2 linked regions of the Thermopolyspora flexuosa genome follow. The protein of the gene in region 1 binds, or shares a complex with, the protein of each later gene. Links are inferred from orthologs where the notes say so. Each region holds a gene or a part of one and is shown in the gene's direction. Other genes may lie near its edges.

The links.
Region 2: FHX40_RS15690 (region 1) and FHX40_RS14005 share a complex: the UniProt entries of both Bacillus subtilis proteins name them as parts of the possible RNA degradosome complex. The link is inferred for Thermopolyspora flexuosa from one-to-one orthologs.

Annotation. Positions count from the first base shown.
Region 1 is NZ_VFPQ01000001.1:3,702,919-3,711,423, reverse strand. What follows is about bases 2,992-5,971. They hold FHX40_RS15690 (polyribonucleotide nucleotidyltransferase), read left to right. Parts: upstream 2,992-3,312; coding sequence 3,313-5,631; downstream 5,632-5,971. Other genes in these bases: FHX40_RS15685 (M16 family metallopeptidase), read left to right, coding at 5,649-5,971. Outside these bases: FHX40_RS15710 (DHH family phosphoesterase), read left to right, coding at 1-266; tRNA pseudouridine(55) synthase TruB, read left to right, coding at 338-1,240; FHX40_RS15700 (bifunctional riboflavin kinase/FAD synthetase), read left to right, coding at 1,462-2,472; rpsO (30S ribosomal protein S15), read left to right, coding at 2,711-2,980; more of FHX40_RS15685, read left to right, coding at 5,972-6,971; dapB (4-hydroxy-tetrahydrodipicolinate reductase), read left to right, coding at 7,052-7,789; FHX40_RS15675 (1,4-dihydroxy-2-naphthoate polyprenyltransferase), read right to left, coding at 7,855-8,505. UniProt on the Bacillus subtilis protein: Involved in mRNA degradation. Catalyzes the phosphorolysis of single-stranded polyribonucleotides processively in the 3'- to 5'-direction. Necessary for competence development in Bacillus subtilis.
Region 2 is NZ_VFPQ01000001.1:3,316,063-3,324,496, reverse strand. The notes cover bases 5,201-8,109. They hold FHX40_RS14005 (6-phosphofructokinase), read left to right. Parts: upstream 5,201-6,096; coding sequence 6,097-7,122; downstream 7,123-8,109. Other genes in these bases: FHX40_RS14000 (MHYT domain-containing protein), read right to left, coding at 7,235-8,109; FHX40_RS14010 (bifunctional helix-turn-helix transcriptional regulator/GNAT family N-acetyltransferase), read right to left, coding at 5,201-5,857. Outside these bases: FHX40_RS14030 (Dps family protein), read left to right, coding at 1-408; FHX40_RS14025 (alkaline phosphatase PhoX), read left to right, coding at 686-1,855; FHX40_RS14020 (TetR/AcrR family transcriptional regulator), read right to left, coding at 1,923-2,543; FHX40_RS14015 (MMPL family transporter), read left to right, coding at 2,632-4,887; more of FHX40_RS14010, read right to left, coding at 4,949-5,200; more of FHX40_RS14000, read right to left, coding at 8,110-8,140. UniProt on the Bacillus subtilis protein: Catalyzes the phosphorylation of D-fructose 6-phosphate to fructose 1,6-bisphosphate by ATP, the first committing step of glycolysis.

The DNA of each region.
Region 1 (8,505 bases):
GGGCCGCGGTCGCCCTGCCGTACGAGGAGGTCGAGGGGGTCATCGACGTGGTACGGCAGGCCGGCGAGGCCGACGTCGCCGTGGTGCTCAAGCAGGACGACGAGGGCCTGTGGCAGGTGTCGGCCCGGTCGAAGGGGGCGATCGACGTCGGCCGGGCCTGCGCCGCGCTCGGCGGCGGAGGCCACGCCCGGGCGGCCGGGTTCACCTCGCACCTGCCGCCCGACGACACGCTGGCCCTGCTGCGGCCGTTGCTCACCCGGATGTGACCGCCCCGCGCGGCATGCGTTCCGTCAGCGATCCGACGCCCGACCCGATCCGAAAGGTGCGATCCGTTCCGATGAAGGCGCCCACGCCCGCAAGCGGCCTGATCATCGTCGACAAGCCGGCCGGCTGGACGTCCCACGACGTGGTGAGCAAGCTGCGCCGGCTCGCCGGCACCCGCCGGGTGGGCCACGCCGGCACCCTCGACCCGATGGCGACCGGCGTGCTCGTCGTCGGCGTGGAGAAGGCGACCCGGCTGCTCGGCCACCTGGCGCTCACCGAGAAGGTGTACGACGGCACCATCCGGCTCGGGGTGTCCACCAACACCGACGACGCCGACGGCGAGGTGGTCGCGGTGACCTCGGCGGCGGGCGTCACGCCCGAGGCGGTGGCCGCGGGCGTGGCCGAGCTCACCGGCACGATCATGCAGATCCCGCCGCAGGTCAGCGCGATCAAGGTGAACGGGCAGCGGGCCTACCGGCGCGCCCGCGCCGGGGAGGAGGTCGAGCTGACCGCCCGCCCGGTGACCGTGCACTCCTTCGAGGTCACCGCCTTCCGGCCCGGCGAGGACGCCGCCACCGCGACGAAGATCGTGGACGTGGACGTGACGGTGCACTGCTCGAGCGGCACCTACATCCGCGCGCTCGCCCGCGACCTGGGGGAACGGCTCGGCGTGGGCGGCCACCTCACCTACCTGCGGCGCACCCGGGTCGGGCCGTACTCGCTGGCGCAGGCGCGCACGATCGAGCAGCTGTCCCGGTCGTGCGAGATCATGCCGATCGGCGAGGCGGTGGCCGCGGCGTTCCCGCGCCGGGAGGTGACCGCCGAGCAGGCCCGCGTGATCGCGCACGGCGGGCGGCTGCCCGCGGCCGGGCTCGGCCCCGGGCCGGTCGGGGTGTTCGCCCCGGACGGTACGCTTCTGGCATTGGTCGAGGAACGGGGCGGGCAGGCCCGGCCCCTGGCCGTCTTCGTTCCCTGACACCGCCGCGAGAAGGCCCCGGCGTCGGCCGGGGCGGGCGGTACGGCCCGCGGCAACACGAGGCCGGACGTACGCTTCCCGTGGGGAGCCCGGCCTCTGGGGGAAACGGCCCCGATGATGCGACCCTGGAGGGGAGTCGCGCGCACCCGGTGCGGGGCCGCCGACGGGAACGTGGCACGCTGGTGAGGGCCGACCGACAATCCGAAGGGAACGAGGTCAAGGTGGAGTTCTGGCACGGACTCGACGACGTGCCCGAGGGCTGGGGCAGATCCGTCGTCACGATCGGTGTGTTCGACGGAGTCCACCGCGGCCACCAGGGCATGGTGCGGCGCGCGGTCGAGATGGCGCGCAGGCTCAACCTGCCCGCGGTGGTCGTCACCTTCGACCCGCATCCGGACGAGGTGGTGCGCCCCGGCACCCAGACGCCCCGCCTCACCACCCCGCGGTACCGCGGCGAGCTGCTCGCCGAGCTCGGCGTCGACGCGGTGTGCACGCTCCCGTTCACGCTCGAGTTCTCCAAGATGTCCCCGGACGAGTTCGTGCAGTCGGTGCTCGTCGACCGGCTCAAGGTCGCGGGCCTGGTGGTGGGGGAGAATTTCCGGTTCGGCCACAAGGCGGCGGGCGACGTGGAGACGCTGCGGGAGCTGGGGGAGAAGTACGACTTCGTCGCCGAGGGTGTGCCGCTGGTGAGCAACGGTGAGACGATCTCGTCCACGCTGATCCGGGAACGGCTCGCGGCCGGGGACGTGGCGGGCGCCGCCGAGGCGCTCGGCCGCCCGCACCGGGTCGAGGGCGTGGTGGTGCGCGGCTTCCAGCGGGGCCGCGCCCTCGGCGTGCCGACCGCGAACGTCGAGCCGCCGGAGCGGACCGCGATCCCGGCCGACGGCGTCTACGCCGGGTGGCTGCAGTGCATCGAGGTGGCGGGCATCCCGCCCGCGTACCCGGGGGAGCGCTGGCCGGCGGCGATCTCGGTGGGCACCAACCCCACCTTCGCCGGGGTGGAGCGCACCGTCGAGGCGCACGCGCTCGACCGCGACGACCTCGACCTGTACGGCGCGCACGTCGCCGTCGACTTCGGCTACCGGCTGCGCGACAACCTCAGGTTCGACAGCGTGGAGGCGCTGATCGAGCAGATGCGGCGGGACATCGAGCGCACCCGCGAGCTCACCGCGCAGCCCGGCGCCCGGTCCGGCACTGAGTCCGGCACTGAGTCCGGCACGGCCGAGCGCTGACCCGCCGCCGGAACCGCAAGATCGGCGGTGTGGCGGGAGATCGACGGCAAGCTTCGCGGCGATCCCGGGGCGATCGGTAAGATGCTGCCGGGTGTGGCAGGATGGTAGCCTTGCATGTCGGCTGTGCAACGGCGCGTCCTGCGCCGTCCGCCGACTCCCGGTCGGCGACTGTAGGCACACACGGTCGTTCGACGGTCATCGTGTGTTCTGGTGTGCCCATAGAGGACTAAGGAGAGCCGTGTCGCTCGACACCGCCACGAAGAAGAAGATCATTGAGGAGTTCGGCACCGGGGAGAACGACACCGGGTCGCCGGAGGTCCAGGTCGCGCTGCTGACCCGGCGCATCCAGGAGCTCACCGAGCACCTCAAGGTGCACAAGCACGACCACCACAGCCGCCGCGGTCTGCTGCTGCTGGTCGGCCGGCGCCGCCGGCTGCTGAAGTACCTGCAGTCGCGGGACATCGAGCGGTATCGGTCGCTGATCGAGCGGCTTGGCCTGCGCCGATAGAGTGGCCAAGGGGGCGGCGGTCGGGTCGCCCCCTCACTCGTATCCGGTCAAATACCGGTCTGGTGTGGGTCCACGGCGCGTCGCGCCCGTTAAATGACCCACTTTTTGAGCAGACTGGGCCGTAGGGACAACACAACTGAACAGACAGTGCCCCGCGTCCGCGCTGGCGCGTTCCCGCGGAGTCGGAGGGCCGGTCCTCGGTAGTGGCCTCCGGATGGTCACGGCTACCGCCGTACAGACCGGGTGCTTCGATCGAAGACCGGCGCTGCACTTGACGGGGAGCAGGCGAGTGCGCCGGGCGCGGGGAGACCAACCCGAGAAGGAGGTCCCCCGTGGAGGGAGTCCACACCACAGAGGCCGTCATCGACAACGGCTCCTTCGGCACGCGCGTCGTCCGGTTCGAGACCGGACGGCTCGCCCGCCAGGCGGCGGGAAGCGCGGTCGCCTACCTCGACGACGAGACCATGGTGCTGTCCGCCACCACGGTCTCCAAGCAGCCCAAGGAGGCGCTCGACTTCTTCCCGCTCACCGTCGACGTCGAGGAGCGGATGTACGCCGCGGGCCGCATCCCCGGCTCGTTCTTCCGCCGTGAGGGCCGGCCGTCCGAGGACGCGATCCTCACCTGCCGGCTGATCGACCGGCCGCTGCGGCCGAGCTTCGCCAAGGGCCTGCGCAACGAGATCCAGATCATCGCGACGATCCTCGCGCTCCACCCCGACCACCTGTACGACGTGGTGGCGATCAACGCCGCGTCGATGTCGACCCAGCTCGCGGGCCTGCCGTTCTCCGGCCCGATCGGCGGGGTGCGCGTGGCGCTGATCGAGGGCCAGTGGGTGGCGTTCCCGACCCACAGCGAGCTGGAGCGGGCGACGTTCGACATGGTCGTCGCGGGCCGGGTGCTCGAGGACGGCGACGTCGCGATCATGATGGTGGAGGCGGAGTCCACCAAGAACACGCTGCAGCTCATCGAGGAGGGCGGGACCCCGCCGGACGAGCAGCGGGTCGCCGAGGGCCTCGAGGCCGCCAAGCCGTTCATCAAGGTGCTGTGCGACGCGCAGACCCGGCTCGCCGAGGTGGCCGGCAAGGAGCCGGTCGAGTACCCGCTGTTCATCGACTACCACGAGGACGCCTACGAGGCGGTCGTGAACGCGGTCCGCAGCGAGCTCGCCGCGGCGCTCACCATCCCCTCCAAGCAGGAGCGGGAGGCCGAGCTGGAGCGGGTCCGGGCGCTCGCCGCGGAGAAGCTGCTCGCCGACTTCGAGGGCCGGGAGAAGGAGATCGCCGCCGCGTTCCGGGCGCTCACCAAGAAGCTCATCCGCGAGCGGATCATCAACGAGGGCGTGCGCATCGACGGCCGCGGGCCCAAGGACATCCGGCAGCTCAACGCCGAGGTGCACGTGGTGCCGCGGGTGCACGGCTCGGCGCTGTTCGAGCGCGGTGAGACCCAGATCCTCGGCATCACCACGCTCAACATGCTCCGCATGGAGCAGATGATCGACTCGCTCAGCCCCGAGCGCACCAAGCGCTACATGCACAACTACAACATGCCGCCGTACTCGACCGGCGAGACCGGCCGGGTGGGCTCGCCGAAGCGGCGGGAGATCGGGCACGGCGCGCTCGCCGAGCGGGCGCTCATCCCCGTGCTGCCGTCGCGCGAGGAGTTCCCGTACGCGATCCGGCAGGTCTCCGAGGCGCTCGGGTCGAACGGCTCGACCTCGATGGGCTCGGTGTGCGCGTCCACGATGTCGCTGCTCGACGCCGGTGTGCCGCTGAAGGACATGGTCGCCGGCATCGCGATGGGCCTCATCTACGAGAACGGCCAGTACGTCACGCTCACCGACATCCTCGGCGCCGAGGACGCGTTCGGTGACATGGACTTCAAGGTCGCCGGCACCCGGGACATCATCACCGCGCTGCAGCTCGACACCAAGCTCGACGGCATCCCGGCCGAGGTGCTCGCGGGCGCGCTCAAGCAGGCGAAGGCGGCCCGGCTGGCGATCCTCGACGTGATGCGCGAGGCGATCGACGCCCCGGCCGAGATGAACCCGACCGCGCCGCGGATCATCACGATCAAGGTCCCGGTCGACAAGATCGGCGAGGTCATCGGCCCGAAGGGCAAGATGATCAACCAGATCCAGGACGAGACCGGCGCCGAGATCACCATCGAGGACGACGGCACCATCTACATCGGCGCCACCGACGGCCCGTCCGCCGAGGCCGCCCGGGCGGCGATCAACGCGATCGCCAACCCGCACATGCCCGAGGTCGGCGAGCGCTACCTCGGCACCGTCGTCAAGATCGCCGCGTTCGGCGCGTTCGTCTCGCTGCTGCCGGGCAAGGACGGCCTGCTGCACGTCTCGCAGATCCGCAAGCTGCACGGCGGCAAGCGCATCGACAACGTCGAGGACGTGATGAGCGTCGGCGAGAAGATCCAGGTGGAGATCGCCGAGATCGACCCGCGCGGCAAGCTCTCCCTCGTCCCGGTCGAGGTGATCGAGGCCGAGGCGAAGAAGGCCAAGGAGAAGGAAGCGGCGAAGGCCGGCGCGGCCGCGAAGGCGGGCGGCGGCGGTGCCGAGCAGGGCGAGTCGTCGTCCACCGGGCGGCGGCGCCGTACCCGCTCCCGTGGCGCGCGCAACGAGGGCAACTCCTGATTGCGTCCGGCACTGACGTGAAACGACCACTGAACACGATCACTCTCCACGACGGCGAGAACGGTGCCGGGGTGGTCCGCCGCACCGTTCTCCCCGGCGGGCTCCGGGTGGTGACCGAGACCATGCCGGCCGTGCGCAGCGTCTCGGTCGGCATGTGGGTCGGCATCGGGTCGCGGGACGAGGCCCCCGAGCACATGGGGGCCACCCACTTCCTGGAGCACCTGCTGTTCAAGGGCACGCCCCGGCGGAACGCACTGGAGATCTCCGCGGCGATCGAGGGCATCGGCGGCGAGATCAACGCCTTCACCGCCAAGGAGTACACCTGCTACTACGCCCGGGTGCTCGACGAGGACCTGCCGCTCGCCATCGACGTGCTCGCCGACCTGGTGACCTCCTCGCTGATCACCCCCGAGGACGTGGAGTCCGAGCGGGCGGTGATCCTCGAGGAGATCGCCATGCACGACGACGACCCGTCCGACGTCGTGCACGAGCAGTTCTCCGCCGAGCTGTACGGCGACACGCCGATCGGGCGGCCGATCCTCGGCACGGTCAAGTCGATCAACGCGCTCACCCGGGACCGCATCGCCGAGTACTACCACCGGTTCTACCGGCCGCCGCGGACCGTGGTCTCGGTGGCGGGCGGGGTCGACCACGACCGGGTGGTCGAGCTCGTCGCCGAGGCGTACGACCGGGTGGGCGCGCTCGAGGGCGACGCGCCGCCCGCGCCGCCGCGGCTGTCCGGGCCCGGCGTGCCGTTCCGGTCCGGGGTGCGGGTGCTCGACCGGCCCACCGAGCAGGCGAACCTCGTGCTCGGCACCACCGGCCTGGCCCGCACCGACGACCGGCGGTTCGCCCTCGGGGTGCTCAACGCGGCGCTCGGCGGCGGCATGTCGTCCCGGCTCTTCCAGGAGATCCGGGAGAAGCGCGGCCTGGCCTACTCGGCGTACAGCTACACCTCCCAGTACGCGGACACCGGCCAGTTCGGCATCTACGTGGGCTGCCTGCCCTCGAAGATCGACGAGGTGCTGAAGATCTGCCGGGACGAGCTGGCCCGGGTGGTCGCCGAGGGCCTCACCGAGGAGGAGATCGTCCGCGGCAAGGGCCAGATGCGCGGCGGCCTCGTGCTCGGCCTGGAGGACACCGGCTCGCGCATGTCCCGGATCGGCAAGAGCGAGCTGGTCTACGACGGGCTCATGCCGGTCGACGAGGTGCTGCGCCGCATCGACGCGGTCACCCCCGAGGACGTCGCGGCGGTGGCCCGGGAGGTGCTCAACCGGCCGCTCACCCTCGCGGTGATCGGCCCGTACGCCGGCCGGGACTTCTCCGACTACATCGCCTGACCGCCGTCTCCGCGCGCGTCCGGCCGCCCGGGCCGGTCCCGAGCGAGCGTCCGCGGGGAAAGCGGATACGCTTGGGGCTCGTGATTCGGGTAGGTGTGCTGGGCGCGCGTGGGCGCGTCGGTGTCGAGGTCTGTAAGGCGGTCGAGGCGGCCGAGGACATGGAGCTCGTGGCCGCCGTGGACAAGGGCGATCCGCGGGAGGCGCTGACCGCGGCCGAGGTGGTGGTGGACTTCACCCACCCGGACGTGGTCATGGACAACCTCCACTGGTGCATCTCGCACGGGCTGCACGCGGTGGTGGGCACCACCGGGTTCGACGCCGAGCGGCTGGAGACGGTCCGCGGGTGGCTCCGCGAGCACGAGGGCGTCAACGTGCTGATCGCCCCGAACTTCGGCATCGGGGCGGTGCTGATGATGCACTTCGCCCAGAAGGCGGCCCGCTACTTCGACTCGGTCGAGATCGTGGAGCTGCATCACCCGAACAAGGCCGACGCGCCGTCCGGTACGGCCCGCCGTACCGCGGAGCTCGTCGCCGAGGCGCGGCGCGCGGCGGGACGGGGACCGTCGCCGGACGCGACCACCTCGGCGCTGCCCGGGGCGCGGGGCGCGGAGGTCGAGGGCGTGCGGGTGCACGCGGTACGGCTCGCCGCCCTCATCGCCCACCAGGAGGTGCTGCTCGGCGGCGAGGGCGAGACGCTGACGATCCGGCACGACACGATGAGCCGGGCGTCGTTCACGCCGGGGGTGCTGCTCGGCGTGCGGCGCATCCGTGAGCTGCCCGGCCTCACCGTCGGGCTGGAGCACCTGCTCGACCTGTAGGAACTCGACCTGTAGGAAGCGGAAGGCGCGGCTCCGGGCCCGGCGGGCGGCCCGGAGCGCTCGCATCACAGGGCCAGGCCCGCGGTGAACAGGGCGCCGAAGGCGAGCTGGACGCGGCCGGTCTGCTGCAGCGTGGTGATGAGCGCGGGCCCGACCGCGCCGGTGCGGACGGCGCGCACCGGGGCGAGGGCGAGCGGGATCGCGAGCACGGCGAGCGCGGCGAACGGCCGCCACGGCACGAGCACGAGCGCGATCGCGAACGGCAGCAGCAGGCACGCGGTGTAGAGCGTGCGGGTGCGCACGTCGCCGAGCACGACGGCCATGGTGCGCTTGCCCGCGGCCGCGTCGGTGCGCAGGTCGCGCAGGTTGTTGACCACGAGCAGCGCGCAGGAGAGCAGGCCGCAGGGCACCGCCGCGGCCACCGCCGTCCAGGGCAGCCATTCCAGCTGCACGTACGTGGTGCCGGCCACGGCGACCAGGCCGAAGAACACGAACACCGACACCTCGCCGAGGGCGCGGTAGCCGTACGGCCGGGAGCCGCCGGTGTAGAACCAGGCCGCGGCGATCGCGGCCGCGCCGACGAGCAGCAGCCACCACGCGCCGGTGGCCACCACGAGGGCGAGCCCGGCGACCGCGGCGGCGAGGAAGCACAGCATCGCCGCGCCGAACACCTCACGCGGCCGGGCGACGCCGGAGCCGACGAGCCGCAGCGGGCC
Region 2 (8,434 bases), 390 kb from region 1 along the record:
CAGGGTGCGCTGATCGATCTCATCGACCTGTCGCTGCTCGCCAAGCAGGCGCACTGGAACCTCGTGGGCCGCAACTTCCGCTCGCTCCACCTCCAGCTCGACGAGATCGTCGACGTGGCGCGCAAGCACACCGACCGGGTGGCCGAGCGGGCGATCGCCATCGGCGTGAACCCGGACGGCCGCTGCGGCACCGTTGCCCGCGAGACCCAGCTCAAGCAGCTCAACGCCGGTTACCTCCAGGACACGCAGGTCGTCGAGGCGTTCACCGACATCCTCGAGGGCTGCGTACGGCGCATGCGCGAGCGCGTGGACCGGACCGAGCAGCCCGACCCGGTCACCCAGGACCTGCTCATCGAGGCCGCCCAGGACCTCGAGCAGCAGCACTGGATGATGCAGGCCCAGCGCTGACCGGGCCATCTTGAGGTGACGCTGCGAGGTGACGCTGCGAGGTGACGCGCCCTTCACCCACCGGCATCCGCCCGGCACGGAGCGTACGCGGGATGCGGGGCGGGGCGCCGCGGGACGCCCCTCACCCCGCACCCGGCCGGGCGGTGCGGCGGAGCAGGGTGCAAGAAACACGCATCGTTCACCCGAAATCCCCCATGGTGCCGGAGCACAGGCGTAGCGTGTGTCTGGACGCCCGATCCGGCCGGCGTCCGTCGCCGAGTGCTCTGGGGGAGAGAGCATGTCCCGCAGCAGTTCAGCCCGGCCGGGGGCGCTCGCTGCGCCGCCCGGCGGGAGACGCGCGACCGCCTCCGCCATCCGGCACACCGCGGCCGATGGCCCGCTGTGGCGAGCGGTGCTCGCCGCCGCCCGCCCGCACTCCCGCAACGGCCCCTACGGCCCGCTGCGCGCCCCCGACGAGAACGGCATCGCCGTACCCGAGGGGTTCACCGTACGGGTGATCGCGCGCTCGGGGTACAAGACCGCGGGCGTGGTGTGGCATTCGGCGCCCGACGGCGGCGCCTGCTTCCCCGACGGCGACGAGTGGATCTACGTCTCCAACTCGGAGACCTCGCTGCTCGGCGGGGTCACCGCGATCCGCTTCGCGCCCGACGGGACGGCGCGCGGCGCCTACCGCATCCTCTCCGGCACCAGCTTCAACGGCGTGGGCTGCGCCACGCCCTGGCACACCTGGTTGTCCGGCGAGGCGATCCCCGGCGGCCGGATCTTCGAATGCGACCCGTACGGCACGGCGGCGGCGATGCCCCGCCTGTCCATGGGGCGGCTCACCCACTCGAGCCTGGCGTGCGACCCGGACCGCCGGGTCGTGTACCTCACCGAGGACGAGCCGGACGGCTGCTTCTACCGGTTCGTCCCTGACGAGTGGGGCGACCTGACCTCCGGGACGCTGGAGGTCCTCGTCACCGCCCCCGCCGGGGCCGGGCCGATCGTCTGGCGGCGGGTGCCCAACCCGGCCGGCCTGATCGAACCGGTGCGCAGCCAGGTGCCCGGCGCCCGGCGGTTCGAGCGCCCCGCCGGCTGCCACTTCGCGGACGGCGTGTGCCGGTTCGTCACCGCCGACGGGCTGGTGTGGTCGTACGACGCGGTGCACCACCGCCTCGAGGCCACCTCCGACGCCGCGTCGCTCATCCCGGCCCTGGTCGGCGACACGGGTGAGCTGTTCGTGGCGGGCGACGGCATGACCATCGACGTGCTGACCGCCGACGGCACCGCCGCGCCGTTCCTCCGGGTCACCGGCCACGACTCCTCGGCCATCACCGGCCTGGCGTTCTCGCCGGACGGCCGGCACCTCTACTTCTCCTCGCAGCGCGGGGCCGCGGGGCCGGCGTCCGGCACCGGCGGCGTCACCTACGCGGTGAGCGGCCCGTTCGGGCGCATCGGCCGCGGCTGAGGTCGCGCGCCCTCTCGTATCGGCAAGCCCGTCGGCCGGTTCGGCCGGCGGGCTTTGTGCGTCCTGCTCACCGCCCGGGCGCCAGGGCCGCGGTGAGGTAGGCGGTGAGCATGGCCTTCAGCTCGGCGGTGAGCTCGCCGGCGCGGGCGGGGTCGGCCTCGACGATGCGCGGCATCACCGCGGTCACCGTGGCGAGCACCATGCCGGCGATCGCGAGGCGGCGCTGTGCGGGCAGGTGCGGGGCGCGCCGGCCGAGCACCTCGGCGAACAGCCCGGCGAGGTCGGCGTGCAGCCGCGCCGACGCCTCGGCCAGGCGGTCGGCGATCGCCGAGCCGTACAGCAGGGACCAGTAGGCCGGGTGGGCGCGCTTGAACCCGACGGCGGCGTCGATCACCTTGTCGACCAGCTCGGGCAGGGGCAGCCGCTCGGTCTCCGGGGTGAAGTAGGTGTCCCAGAACCGCTTGCGGCCGGTGGTGAAGCGCTCGAGCAGGCCGTCGAGGATCTCCTCCTTGTTGCGGAAGAACTGGTAGAGCGACCCCGGTGAGATCCCGGCCCGGGCGGCGATCGCGTTCGTCGTGGCGTCGGCGTACCCGACCTCCTCGATCACCTGCTCGGCCGCGTCCAGGATCGCCTCCATGCGTTTCAGCCCGCGGGCCTGCCGCCGCACCGGCCGCCGCTGCTCGGGCATGCGCCACCCCCGTTGACAAACACGAGTGTTTACTTGTATTTCTGGGTCCACCAAATACGAGTACTTTACCGAGTTTCGCGGGGGAGTCATGGAGAACAGGACCCGGCGGGGCCATCCGCTGCGCCGCCTCGGGTGGTGGGCGGTGCGGCGGCGCCGCCTCGTGCTGCTGTGCTCGCTGGTCGCCGCCGTGGTCGCGGGCGTGCTCGCCGCGGGCACCGTGGGCGCGCTGTCGCTCGCCCGCTTCGAGGCGCCCGGGTCGGAGTCGGACCGCACCGCCGCCCAGCTCGCCGAACGCTTCGGCACCGGCGGGGCCGACCTGATCCTGCTGGTCACCGCCCGCCGCGGGGACGTGGACGACCCACAGGTCGCGGCCTCCGGCCGGGCGCTCACCGCCCGGGTGGCCGCCTTCGAGGGGGTGGCCGAGGCGGCCTCGTACTGGACCCGCGGCGCCCCGGCCACGCTGCGCAGCACCGACGGCCGCCACGCCCTGATCCTCGCCCGCATCCCCGGGGACGCCGACCACGTGCGGGCCCGGATCCTGCCCGCGCTGCTGCCCGAGGTGACCCGCGGCGACCACGCGATCGAGGTGCGCGCGGGCGGCGGCGAGGAGGTGTTCCGCCAGACCGTGCCGCTGGCCCGGCAGGACTTCCTCCGCGCCGAGCTGGTCATCTTCCCGCTCGTCTTCCTGCTGCTCTGGCTCTACCTGCGCCGCATCCTCGCCGCCGTGCTGCCGATCGCGGCGGGCCTGTTCGCCATGGTGATCGGGCTGGCGCTGCTCCGCATCCCGCTGCTGTTCACCGACATCTCCACGTTCGCGCTCAACCTCACGCTGGCGATGGGGCTCGGCCTCGGCGTCGACCACGCGCTGTTCGTGGTCTCCCGCTTCCGCGAGGAGGTACGGCACGGCCGCGAGCGGCAGGAGGCCGTCGCCCGCGCGGTGGAGCACGCCGGGCACACGGTGATCTTCAGCGGGGCCACGGTGGCCGCGTCGCTCGCCGTGCTGCTGGTGCTGCCGTTCGACTTCCTGCGCTCGTTCGCCTACGCCGGGATCGCGGTCGTGGTCGGCGGGGTGGTCGCGTCGCTCGTCGTGCTGCCCGCGGTGCTGGCCGTGACAGGCGGTGCCGTACTGCCCCGGGGCGGCCACGCCGGCGGACACGCCGCGGAGCCGGTCGCGCGCGGCGGGTTCTGGACCGGCCTCGCCGCCCGGGTGATGCGGCGGCCGCTCGCCTTCGGGGGCGTCGCGGCCGCGGCCCTGCTGCTGCTCGCCTCGCCGGTGCTCGGGCTGCGGTTCGGGGTGGCCGACGACCGCATCCTGCCCGCCTCCGCCCCCGCCCGGCAGACCCAGGAGATCGTCCGCGCCGCCTTCCCGGCCGAGGAGACCGACGCGCTGCAGGTGGTCTCCGCGCCCGGCGCGGCCGTGGACCGCGACGCGGTGGCCGGGTACGCGGCGGCGCTGTCCCGGCTGCCCGGCGTCGCGCAGGTCGACTCGGCCGCGGGCTCCTACGCCGGCGGGGCCCGGGTCGGCGACGGCGATGTCGGCCGGTTCCGGCCCCGCGACGGCGGCGAGGGGACCTGGCTGTCGGTGGTCCCGTCGGCCGAGGCGATGGCCGCCGATCCGGTCCGGCTGGTCGACCGGGTGCGCGCCCAGCCCGCGCCGTTCCCGGTCCTGGTCGGCGGCTATCCGGCCGAGCTCGCCGACTACCGGGCCTCGGTGGTGGACCGGCTGCCGTGGGCGCTCGGCCTGATGTTCGCGGTCACCTTCGCCGTGCTGTTCCGGCTCACCGGCAGCCTGCTGATCCCGCTGAAGGCGGCGGTGCTCAACGCGCTCAGCCTGGCGGTGATGTTCGGCGTCATCGTGTGGGTCTACCAGGAGGGCAACCTGTCGGGAGTGCTGGGGTTCACGCCGACCGGCAGCGTCGACCCGAGCATCCCGATCCTGATGCTCTGCGTCGCCTACGGCCTGTCCATGGACTACGAGGTGTTCCTGCTGTCCCGGATCACCGAGGAGTACCGGCGCACCGGCGACACCGAGACCGCCGTCGCCGCCGGGCTGCGCCACGGCGGGCCGCTGATCACGGCCGCGGGCGGGATCCTCGCCCTCTCGTTCGCGGCGTACGGCACGGCGCAGGTGGTCTTCGTGCAGATGCTCGGCGTCGGCGTGGCCGTCGCGGTGCTCGTCGACGCCACGGTGATCCGCGCGATCCTGGTGCCCGCGGCGATGCGCCTGGCGGGCCGGGCCAACTGGTGGGCCCCCGGGCCGCTGCGCCGGCTGTCCGGCCTGCGGCCCGAGCCCGCGGCGGCGCCCGTCCCGGACCCGCGCCCGGAGGCGGCGGCCCGCCCCTGACGCCGGCGTCGCCGCGGGTGGCCCGGCGCGGTCACCCGCGGCGGCGGTGGCCGTACCGGCGTCACAGGTCGCGGGACCACGTCTGGCGGACCATGTCCTTGCCGAACGCGCGCTCCGGCGTCTCGCTCTCCAGCTCGAAGCCCGCGCGCCGGTAGATGCGCCGGGCGTCGGCGAGCACGTCGTAGGTCATGAGCGTGATGCGCGAGTAGCCCGCGGTGCGCGCGAAGCGCAGGCACTCGTCCACCAGCCGGGAGCCGATGCCCATGCCCCGCGCGGAGGGCTCGACGAGGAGCAGCCGCAGCTGCGCGGTCCGGGCGTCCTGGCGCATGCAGGCGATGAACCCGACCGGCTCGCCGTCCAGCTCGGCGACCCAGCCCGCCTGGCCCTTGTCGCCCTGGGCGGCGACGTAGTCGTTCACGATGCCGAGGACGAGTCGCTCGAAGGTCTCGTCCCACCCGTACTCGTCGTGGTAGAGCGCGCCGTGCCGGTACACCACCCAGCCGAGGTCGCCGGGCCGGGGCGGACGGAGCAGGTACGGCCCGGCCGGGCGGGCGCCCTCGAGGATATCCCGGATCGTCCCCATCGCCGCGACGAGCCGCCGCCGCTCCTCCTCCGGAAGCGGGTCGAGGAAGGCGCGGATCTGCGCGGCGGCGCGCTCGTCGAGCATGGCGCGGGCGGCACGCCCCGCGTCGGTGAGCCGGATGATCTGCCGGCGGCCGTCGGTGGCGGAGCGCTCCCGGGTGACCAGGCCGTCGGCCTCGAACCGGGACAGGATGCGGCTGAGGTATCCGGCGTCGAGGCCGAGCATCCGGCGCAGCTCGCCGGTCTCGCAGGCGTCCCGCAGCCCGATCTCGAACAGGATCCTGGCCTCGGTGAGGGAGTAGGGGGTGTCCAGCAGCCCGGCGGACAGGACCCCGAGGTGCCGGGTGTAGAAGCGGTTGAAGGCACGGATGGCGGCGACTTGATCCACTGCCCACCTCAACTAATTCGTTGACTCAGTCAAGTATAAAGTCCTGATTCTCGTCGTGTCACCGTTTGGTCTAGACCAATCCCCTGGTGTAGGGCACAATTCGGTAGCGTTGTCCGTCCGTGTCGCCTGCCCGCTGCCGGGCAGCGTGTGGGGGACGTGCCGGACCAGGCGTCGGCCGGCGGGATGGACCGCCGTGACCAACAGAACCGATCTGTGAGATCCATCGGGAGGAACCCGCAATGCGCATAGGTGTGCTCACCGGGGGCGGCGACTGCCCCGGTCTCAACGCAGTGATCCGGGCCGTGGTCCGTAAGGGGATCAGCGTGTACGGCCACGAGTTCGTCGGGTTCCGCGACGGCTGGCGCGGTCCGCTGGAGAACGACACGATGCCGCTCGACATCGAGGCGGTCCGCGGCATCCTGCCCCGTGGCGGCACCATTCTCGGCTCGTCCCGGACGAACCCGATGAAGATCGAGAACGGCGTCGAGCGGATCAAGGAGAACCTGGAGAAGAACGGCGTCGACGCCCTCATCGCGATCGGCGGCGAGGACACCCTCGGTGTGGCGCGCAAGCTGTTCGAGAGCGGCGTGAAGGTCGTCGGCGTGCCGAAGACGATCGACAACGACCTCAACGCCACCGATTACACCTTCGGCTTCGACACCGCGGTGAACATCGCCACCGAGGCGATCGACCGGCTGCACACCACCGCCGAGTCCCACCACCGGGCGCTGATCTGCGAGGTCATGGGCCGGCACGCGGGCTGGATCGCGCTGCACGCCGGTATGGCCGCGGGCGCGAACGTCATCCTCATCCCGGAGAAGCCGTTCGACATCGACAAGGTCTGCGCCTATGTCGAGAGCCGGTTCAAGACCCGCTACGCCCCGATCATCGTCGTCGCCGAGGGCGCGCACCCGATCGAGGGCCAGATGGCGCTGCAGAGCAACGAGCTCGACGCGTTCGGCCACGTCCGCCTCGGCGGCATCGGCGAGCAACTCGCCAAGGAGATCGAGAAGCGCACCGGCAAGGAGGCCCGCACCACCGTGCTCGGCCACATCCAGCGCGGTGGCACCCCGAGCGCCTTCGACCGCGTGCTCGCCACCCGGTTCGGCCTGCACGCGATCGACGCGGTGCAGGACGGCGACTTCGGCAAGATGGTCGCGCTGCGCGGCACCGAGATCGTCCGCGTAGGCCTCGAGGAGGCGGTCGACCAGCTCAAGCTCGTCCCGGTGGAGCGTTACGAGGAGGCCGAGGTCTTCTTCGGCTGATCCGGCCGCGGTGCACCACGCGTGACCGACCCGGCGTCCGGCCCCGTGCCGGCGCCGGGTCGGTGCGTGAACGGCCTGCCGGCGTCACCACGCCGGTGCCGGCCGGCCCGGGTCAGGGACGGGACCGGGGATCGAACAGCGACGGCCGGTCGTCCGGCCCGGCGGCACCCGGGCCGCCGTTCCCGGGCCACCCGGGCCCGGACGCCGGGGTACGGCCGGCCCGCCGCTGCGGCTGCGGCCCGCCGTGCCGTACCGCGGGGCCGCGGTGCCGGCCCCCGGTCGCCGGCGGCGGGTCCTCCTGCTCCCGGCGCCGCTCGATGCGCGCGAGCAGCTCGGCCTCGCTGCGCAGCTCCTTCTCCGATGGCGAGAGCATCACGGCCATGAGCAGGCCGATGGTGAGCAGGCTGATCCCGACCAGCAGCGGGACCAGGAAGTCGATCGGGGCCGCGCCCGGCGGCGGCTCGGAGGACCCGGTCCCGGTGACGCTCATCGCGAACATGCCGGTGTAGTGCATGCCGGTCACGGCGACGCCCATGAGCAGCGCCGCGCCGAGCGTGAGCAGCCTCCCGCGCACCCGCAGGCTGAACCACAGCGCGACCGTGGCCGCCGCGACCGCGATCACCACCGACAGCACGACGGTGACCGGGTCGTAGGAGAGCCTCACCGTGGTGTTCATCGCGGCCATGCCCAGGTAGTGCATCGACGCGACGCCGCAGCCGGTGAGCAGGCCGCCGCCGAGCAGCGGGGCCGGACGGGTCCCGCCGTACGAGACGAGCAGCAGCCCGGCGCCGACGACCACGACCGCCACGACGGCCGAGGCCGCGGTGAGCATGACGTCGTAACGGATCGTGGCCCCGCTCACCGAGAAGCCCATCATCGCGATGAAGTGCATCACCCAGATGCCGGTGCCGCCGAGGGCGAGCGCGGAGCCGGCGAGCCGGCGCACCCGCGCGGCCCCTTCGGTGCTGCGGGCCCGCGCCGCGAACAGCAATCCCAGCAGGGAGCCGACGACGGACATGGCATATCCGAGCAAGGGCGTGATCAACCCTTGGGAGAAGTGGTTGATGTGATGCATGGCCGAACTCTTTTCACCCGATGAAACAGGGTCGGGAGGAGCAACAGGAAGTATGACAGCGGCGGATGGTCTGCGCCCTTCCCCGGTGGATACGAGAATTTCTCGATTATGCGGTGGGGTGTGCCGGGGCAACACCCCCCGCGGGGCGCCGGGGCGCCCCGGTACCGCATCGGGCGGGTCGCCGCCGACCTGCGGCGTCGCCCTCTGCGGCCCGGCCGCGGGCCCGGCGCAGGGGGT